2 regions of the Microbispora triticiradicis genome follow, and region 1 is predicted to be linked to the other one. Evidence: riboswitches for the same ligand, from Rfam matches in the RefSeq annotation. Region 1 holds a riboswitch; the other holds the start of a gene.

Region 1 (3,396 bases):
AGGGCGTGTGCCGGTGGCCGCCGTTTTGGCCGCCGTGGTCCTGCTGACGCCGCTGACGGGCGCGCAGGCCGATCCAAAGCCCACCCTCGCCCAGGCCAAGGCGAAGCTGAACCGGCTGAACTCGCAGGCGGACAAGCTCGTGGACCGCTACAACGCGGCCAGTGAGAAGTGGAAGTCGGCCAGGAAGAAGTACCTGGCGCTGAACGACGACTACAAGAAGCAGAACGCGCGGGTCGAGGCGCTGCGCTCGGGGCTGGTGACGATGGCGGTCAGCAGCTACCAGGTGGGCGGCATCGGGACGTGGGGCGTCTTCTACAACCCCGATCCCGACACCATGCTCAGCGGTCTCGCCACGTACAACCACATCTCCGCCGAGCGCATCGGGCGGCTCCAGCAGTACGAGGGCGCGATCCAGGGCCTCAAGGACCGGCGGGACGAGACGAAGACCGTCTACGCCGAGGCCACCAAGGTCAGGGGCGAGCTCGCCGACGAGAAGAAGAAGGTCGACAAGCTCGTCAACGAGCAGATGAAGCTGCTCCGCTCGCTCGGTACCTACAACCCCGGCAACCCCAACAGCGCGGGCGTCGCCTACAAGGGCCCGGCGTCGGGCAACGCCCTGTCGGCGCTCCAGTTCGCCTACAAGCAGGTCGGCAAGCCGTACCGCTACGGGGGCAGCGGGCCGGACTCCTGGGACTGCTCCGGCCTCGTCCAGGCCTCCTGGGCGGCGGGAGGGGTCAGCCTGCCGCGTACGAGCTACGAGCAGTGGGCGTGGGGCGCGAGCCGCCGCGTGTCGCTCGACGCGCTCCAGGCGGGAGATCTGCTCTTCCACGCGGGCTACGGCCACGTGGGCCTGTACGCGGGTGACGGCAAGGTCGTCCACGCCCCGCAGACCGGCGACGTTGTGAAGATTGTCACACTGGCGGACTACCACGCGATCGGCGCCGTCCGCCCCTGAAGCCCGCGATGTGATCTTTGTTCCGGCTGTGAGCTAAGTGCCTTATTTGGACATTGCGATGGCTGATGTGAGCAGAGTCACACATGGTCTTTTGTGACGTGGGTAAGCTGCGGTTTCTCGCGCGCGGCCGTCGTTATCCGATCTTTATGCGCCGGGATGGCTTTGCCGGGAGCCGCCTGATCTGGGTAGCTTCTGGGCCGCGGTGAGCACGCCTCGCCGCGGCGAGCCCGGTCCGGCCGGCCGGGCCCGCGTCATCCACCGTCGCCGGCGCCGTCCGTCTACTTGCTCCCCCCAGGGGATTTCCGGGCGCCGACGACCTGCCGAGTCCGTGCAGTCAGGAGGCACGGAGCCGGGGAACCATCGACCTTCCTCCCGAAGGTCCGGGGTGAATCGGCGCGTCCACGCGCCGTAGGGCGACTTCCCCGCCCGAACCCGTCAGCTAACCCGGTAGGCGTACGCGGAAGATCCAAGGAGAGATCCTGTCTACCACCCCCGCTAGCCTGTCCCGTCTTGCCCGAATTGCCCTCGGAGGTGCCGCTTTGACGGCATCCGTGGGAGTCGCCGGTGCGCAGCCGGCGTCGGCAGACCCGGTGACGGTCACGGTCATCAAGGTGACCACGCAGACGAACACGAGGTCCGCCACCACCGCGGCGGCCAAGAAGGCCACGAAGAAGTCCACGAAGAAGGCGGCGGCCAAGCGGAAGAAGCTCAGCCGGGCCGCGCTCCAGCTGGCCAAGGCGCAGCGAGCGGTCAGGACCGCGAGGAAGCACATCGGCGACCCCTACCGCTACGGGGCCAGCGGTCCCGGCTCGTTCGACTGCTCGGGCCTGGTCACCTACGCCTGGCGCAAGGCCGGCGTACGGCTGCCGCGCACGACGTGGTCCATCCGCAGCGCCGTGCGGACGAAGGTGTCCTGGGGCCACTTCAAGCCCGGCGACCTCATCTTCACCAGCGGCGGCGGCCACGTCGGCATGTACGTCGGGCACGGCAGGATGATCCACGCCCCGCACAGCGGCACGCGGGTCAGGATCGACAGGCTCGACTCCTACCGCAGGGCGACCTTCGTGGGCGCCGTACGCCCCGGCGCCTGATCCGTCCCCCCGGTGCCGAGCCCGTCGTCGCCGGCACCGCTCCACGGCTCCGTCCCCTCTCACAGGTGGGCGGAGCCGTGGCGTTCCCTCGTTACGATGCTCCCCATGGCCTCGGTCCCGCCGGCGCCGCGCCCGCCCATCCCGTACGGCAGGCCCTCGCGAGCGCCGAGGGCCCGGTGAGAACGCGCGGCGGACGGTCGGCGTCCGTGGCCGTCGTGCTGGCCGCGCTGCTGGCCGGTACGGCCGCCGCCGCGCCGCCCGACCCCCTGTCGCCCCTGCTGTCCCAGGCCCGTGCCGCCGTGCGCGAGCAGCCCGGCATGTGGACGGGGGCCTCCGTCGCCCGCGGCGAGCGCGCCGTCGTCGTCGGCGCGCCGCGAAGGCTGGTCGCCGAGGTCGCCCGGCTGGCCGGCCGGGCCGACCGCACGGTCACGAGGGTCTGGGGAGAGCACGGCGGCGCGGTGATCCTCGTGCCCCGCACGGAGGAGCAGGCGGCCGTCCTGGCCGCCCCCGCGGTGGTCGGCGGCCTGGCGGCCGTCGCGACCGGTGACCGGGTGATCGTGCAGCCCGCCGCGTTCGCCCGCCTGTCCGCGATCGGCCGCCAGGTCGTCGTGACCCACGAGCTCACGCACGTCGCGGCCTCCGGGCCCCGCGCGGTGCCGATGTGGCTCCTGGAGGGCTTCGCCGACTACGTGGGTTACCTCGACAGCGGCCTGCCCGTTCATGTGGTCGCGGCCGAACTCGCCGCGGAGCTGGCCGCCGACCCGCGGGCCGGCGGCGGAGCCGGAGCGGAAGGCGCCCCGCAGGCCGGCACCGAGGCCGGTACTACGCCCGGTACCGATGCCGGTACCGATGCCGGTACCGATGCCGGTACCGATGCCGGTACTGGGGCCGGTACCGGGGCCGGTACTGGGGCCGGTACCGGGGCCGGCGCGGCGGCCGGGGCGCCCCTGGCCCGCCTGCCGGAACCCGCCGACTTCGCCGCCAGGCCCGCCCAGGCGTACGAGGAGGCCTGGCTGGCCTGCCGTTACATCGCCGCCCGCTTCGGCGAGCGGAGGCTGGTCGCTCTCTACCGCGCCGCGCTGCGCGAGGACGCCGACGCCGCGCTGCGGAACGTCCTCGGGCTGACCACCGCCGAGCTGACCCGCCTCTGGCGGTCCTCCGTACGGGCCGAGCTGGCCCGGTCCTGATCACGGCCCTGATTCCGGTCCTGGTTCCGGGGCGGGCGAGCGGCGGAAGGGGCCTGCGAGAATGCGATCTCGGGCGGGCCGCGTGGCCGTGGACCGTCCGCCGCGCCGATACCGGGGGTGAGGATGGCGAACAGGACGTTGATCGTCACGAACGACTTCCCGC
Region 2 (3,396 bases), on a different contig from region 1:
ATCGTTTCCCTCCGTGTTTTCCGTGCCCCCGCGACTACCCACAGAAGCGAACAGCACACGCGCTCGCACAGAGGTGCATGTCGGGACGCATCGCCGCCGTCCTCGCCGTACAACTCCTGGTCACAGGGTGGGAACCTTTGTCCGGTGCAATGACGAGACGGCGGCTGGGACCGTGTAAAAACGATGCCTATGGCTAAGGATGGGGACGAGGAGCCGATCGCGGACGACCTGGAGGCCGTCACGTCCGCCGTGCTCACCGCGTCGCGGGTGCTCGTCGCGATCTCCGCACGCTCCCTCGCCTCCGCGGAGGACAGAGTCACACTGCCGCAGTTCCGGATGCTGCTGGTGGTCGGGCAGGGAGAGACCAAACTGGTCACGCTGGCCGAGAGACTCGGCGTGAATCCCTCGACCGCGATGCGGATGGCGGACCGCCTCGCCGCCGCCGGGCTGCTGAAGCGCGAGGTGAACCCGCAGAACCGGCGGGAGACGCTGCTGCGGCTGACCGACGTAGGCTCGCGCATCGTGGACGAGGTCACCGCCCGGCGCAAGGCGGAGATCGCGGCGATCCTCGCCCGGATGTCCGCTCCCCGGCGTCAGGCTCTGATCACCGCCATGCGCGAGTTCACCGACGCGGCCGGCGAACCGCCCACGACCGTCTCGTTCCCGCTCGGCTGGCCCGATCCGTCCTCCTGACCCGTCGCCTGCACGGACTTGGTGATCCGGTACGCCCGCCGGAAGCCGGCCGGGCTCGCGGGGGCGGCGCACTCGCCGGGCACGCGGTCGTCACGCGGACTCAGCATCCGGAGGCGGCGCATTCCCCCGGGATGAGGCCGCCGGAGCCACCGGCCGTCGAGGGCGTGTCGTCGCCTCCGCCGGAGCCGGTGCCCGCGCCGCCCTTCGTGCCGCCGCCCTTCGTGCCGCCGCCCGCCTTTCCGGCCGGCCCGGTCTTCGCCTGGCCCGTGCCTCCGGGCGCCTGACCGGTGGACCCACCGGCGCCGGAGCCCGCGCCGGTGCCCGTGCCGTCTCCGGCTGGCGCCTGCGCGGAGCCGCCGTCCGCGCCTCCGTCCGCGCCGCCGCCCTCGGCGTCGCCCGCCAAGCCGTCATCCGCGCCGTCATCCGCGCCGTCATCCGCGCCGTCATCCGCGCCGTCCTCGGCGTCGGTTCCGGAGTCCGGTCCCGCCTCGGCGGGATCACCGGCGCCGTTCTCCTGCGCCGGCGCCGTCTGCTGCCCGGCACCGCCCGCGGAGGGGCCCGGGTCCGTGGAGCCGCGCAACGCGAAGCCCGCGCCCGCCGCCGCGAGTACGGCGACCAGGATCACGGCGACGATGACGAGGGGCTTCCTGCTCTTCGTGCCGGACGGCTCGTCGCTGGAGAGGATCTCCTGACGAAACTGATCATCCTGGCTCGTCTGTGAGGGGACGCGCCCGTACATGTGAGACAACTCCCAGCGGTCGTATCGGGGGAAAGCTCCACGGCTTCCGCGGGTGGCTGCCCACCCTAGCCGCGCGAGTCGCCGAATTTCACAGACACCCGCAAACGATCTCGAACTCCCAGAGTGTTCCCAGGCGCCTCTCCGGCCGGTCAGCCGAGGAGGTGGAACGGCTCCTGCGCCGCGGCGGGGCCGGACACCCCGGCTCCCACGACCTCCTGGCCGCGCCGCTCGCCGCCGTACCCCTCCCGCCGCGGGCCACCCCTTCGGTGCCGTCCGCCGGACGTCGCCGCCGCGGCGGCCCTGAAGCGCAGACCGGTCACCGCGGTCGACACGAGCGCGAACAGCAGACCGGCCGGCAGGACGGCGTCGCTCGGCGAGAAGGCCGTGCCCGGCGGCTGCCCGTGACCCGCGGCCATGCTCCGCGTGGCCGACGCCGCCGCCCCCTGGACCACCGCCCCCTGGACCACCGCCCCCTGAACCGCGGCGTCCGCCGCCACGGGCTGGACGGTGACGGTCACCTTCGGGATCACCTTGACCTTGCGTGGCAGGCCGTACCCGACGATCTTGCTGGAGTCGCGCACCTTGCGCTTGAGCCAGACGCCGTCGACGTTGCCCTCGATCGTGTGGACCTTGCCGCCGACGACCTTCTCGACGATGCCGACGTGGTCGATGTCCTTGATGCGCTTCGACCCCGACCAGTCGAAGAAGACCACGGCCCCGGGTTCCGGCTCGCGACTCCAGGCGCCCTGCTGCTCGAACCACTTGGCGTGCCGGGTGGTCAGCGCGAACTCGCCGACGTGGTCCTGCACGCCGGCCCGGTCGGCCGCCCACGAGACGAACATGTCGCACCAGGGAGCCGCCTTGAAGTCGGAGTCCATGGCGATGTTGTCGGCGTACCACTCGCCGAACTTGGTCGGCTTCCCGGGCCGTTCCCGGTAGCCGAGCTCCGGGCGTACGGCGTCGAGCAACTGCTGTGCTATCGGATCGGTAGAAATCGAAGGCTCCTATGGCGCGCGTCAGAACATGACGAACCCGCCGCCGGGCACGACGGCATGCGGGCATGACCGTCACACCGACCGTCACGCCGGCGGACGCACCGGCGGACACGGCCGCGGCGGTCCCCGGGCGGGCGGGGTCGGACGGGATTCAGAAACGGGAGATGTGGCAGCCCGTCACGGGCGCGCCGTCACCCCGGAAGCCTGGAGACGTTCCAGGGCGGGCATGTGGTACGGCGACGGAGGCCGGACCGGGTGGGCAGGTGGAGCGGACACTCCACGCGCTCTCCTCTCCTTGGCCGCCTACCGGGTTAGCTGACGGGTTCGGGCCAGGAGTAGCCCTACCGGATGGTCCGGATTCACCCCAGAGAGACGTGGGTCCCCGGTTCCCGGGTTCGATGACATCCGGGATTCGGCGGTCGCCGGTCGTCCTCGGGTTGAGGACCACGCACCGGCGCACTGACCGGAAGCATAGTAGATCACGAGTAGGACACGACCGAAAAACCGGCAAACGGGTCCATTTCTGCACCTTCTGCACCACGCTTCCGCAGGTCCTCGCCCCGACGGCACCTAACCGTGATATGCGCCACATCGCCCGGTACGGGCCCGTCTGGCACTCGGGCTCCCGTATGACGCGGGGTGATCACGATGGCGGGGCGTGAGCGGGCTCGGACCCTCTCACGCCCCGTCGATCCGGCCGGCCCCGCCGCGTCGGACCGCTGGCGTCGGACCGCAGGCGGCGGGCTGCCGCGCCGGCTACCACTCACCGCCGGGTGCGCCGACTCCTCTCCGCCGGCCGTGCTCGTGCTGCCGGTAGTTGGCCGCGAACGCGAGCGCGCCGAGGCCGAACAGGAAGATGATCGCTCCGGTGACCACGTTGTTCCAGATGGTCGCGGTGGTCGCCGGCTGGCCTCTGATCACCCACGGCGCGATGATCGCCCAGACGCCGAGCACCGGTGTCACCCAGCT

What was found. Region 1 has a riboswitch for cyclic di-AMP ahead of FED44_RS30520 (C40 family peptidase). Riboswitches for the same ligand answer to the same signal wherever they lie in the genome.
Region 2: it holds a riboswitch for cyclic di-AMP, as region 1 does, so the genes downstream of both, FED44_RS36305 (CHAP domain-containing protein) here and FED44_RS30520 (C40 family peptidase) in region 1, are expected to answer to the same signal.

The regions. Positions count from the first base shown of each region.
Region 1 is NZ_VANP01000016.1:123,558-126,953, reverse strand. Features, by position in the region: gene FED44_RS30525 (C40 family peptidase) at 14-955, shown strand; cyclic di-AMP (ydaO/yuaA leader) riboswitch at 1,264-1,424, shown strand; gene FED44_RS30520 (C40 family peptidase) at 1,495-2,046, shown strand; gene FED44_RS30515 (hypothetical protein) at 2,124-3,233, shown strand; gene FED44_RS30510 (glycosyltransferase family 4 protein) at 3,357-3,396, shown strand, end outside.
Region 2 is NZ_VANP01000002.1:595,385-598,780, reverse strand. Features, by position in the region: gene FED44_RS07700 (DUF4236 domain-containing protein) at 1-2, opposite strand, end outside; gene FED44_RS07695 (MarR family winged helix-turn-helix transcriptional regulator) at 190-693, shown strand; gene FED44_RS35685 (hypothetical protein) at 794-1,432, opposite strand; gene FED44_RS36305 (CHAP domain-containing protein) at 1,582-2,400, opposite strand; cyclic di-AMP (ydaO/yuaA leader) riboswitch at 2,712-2,855, opposite strand; gene FED44_RS07685 (SPW repeat protein) at 3,184-3,396, opposite strand, start outside.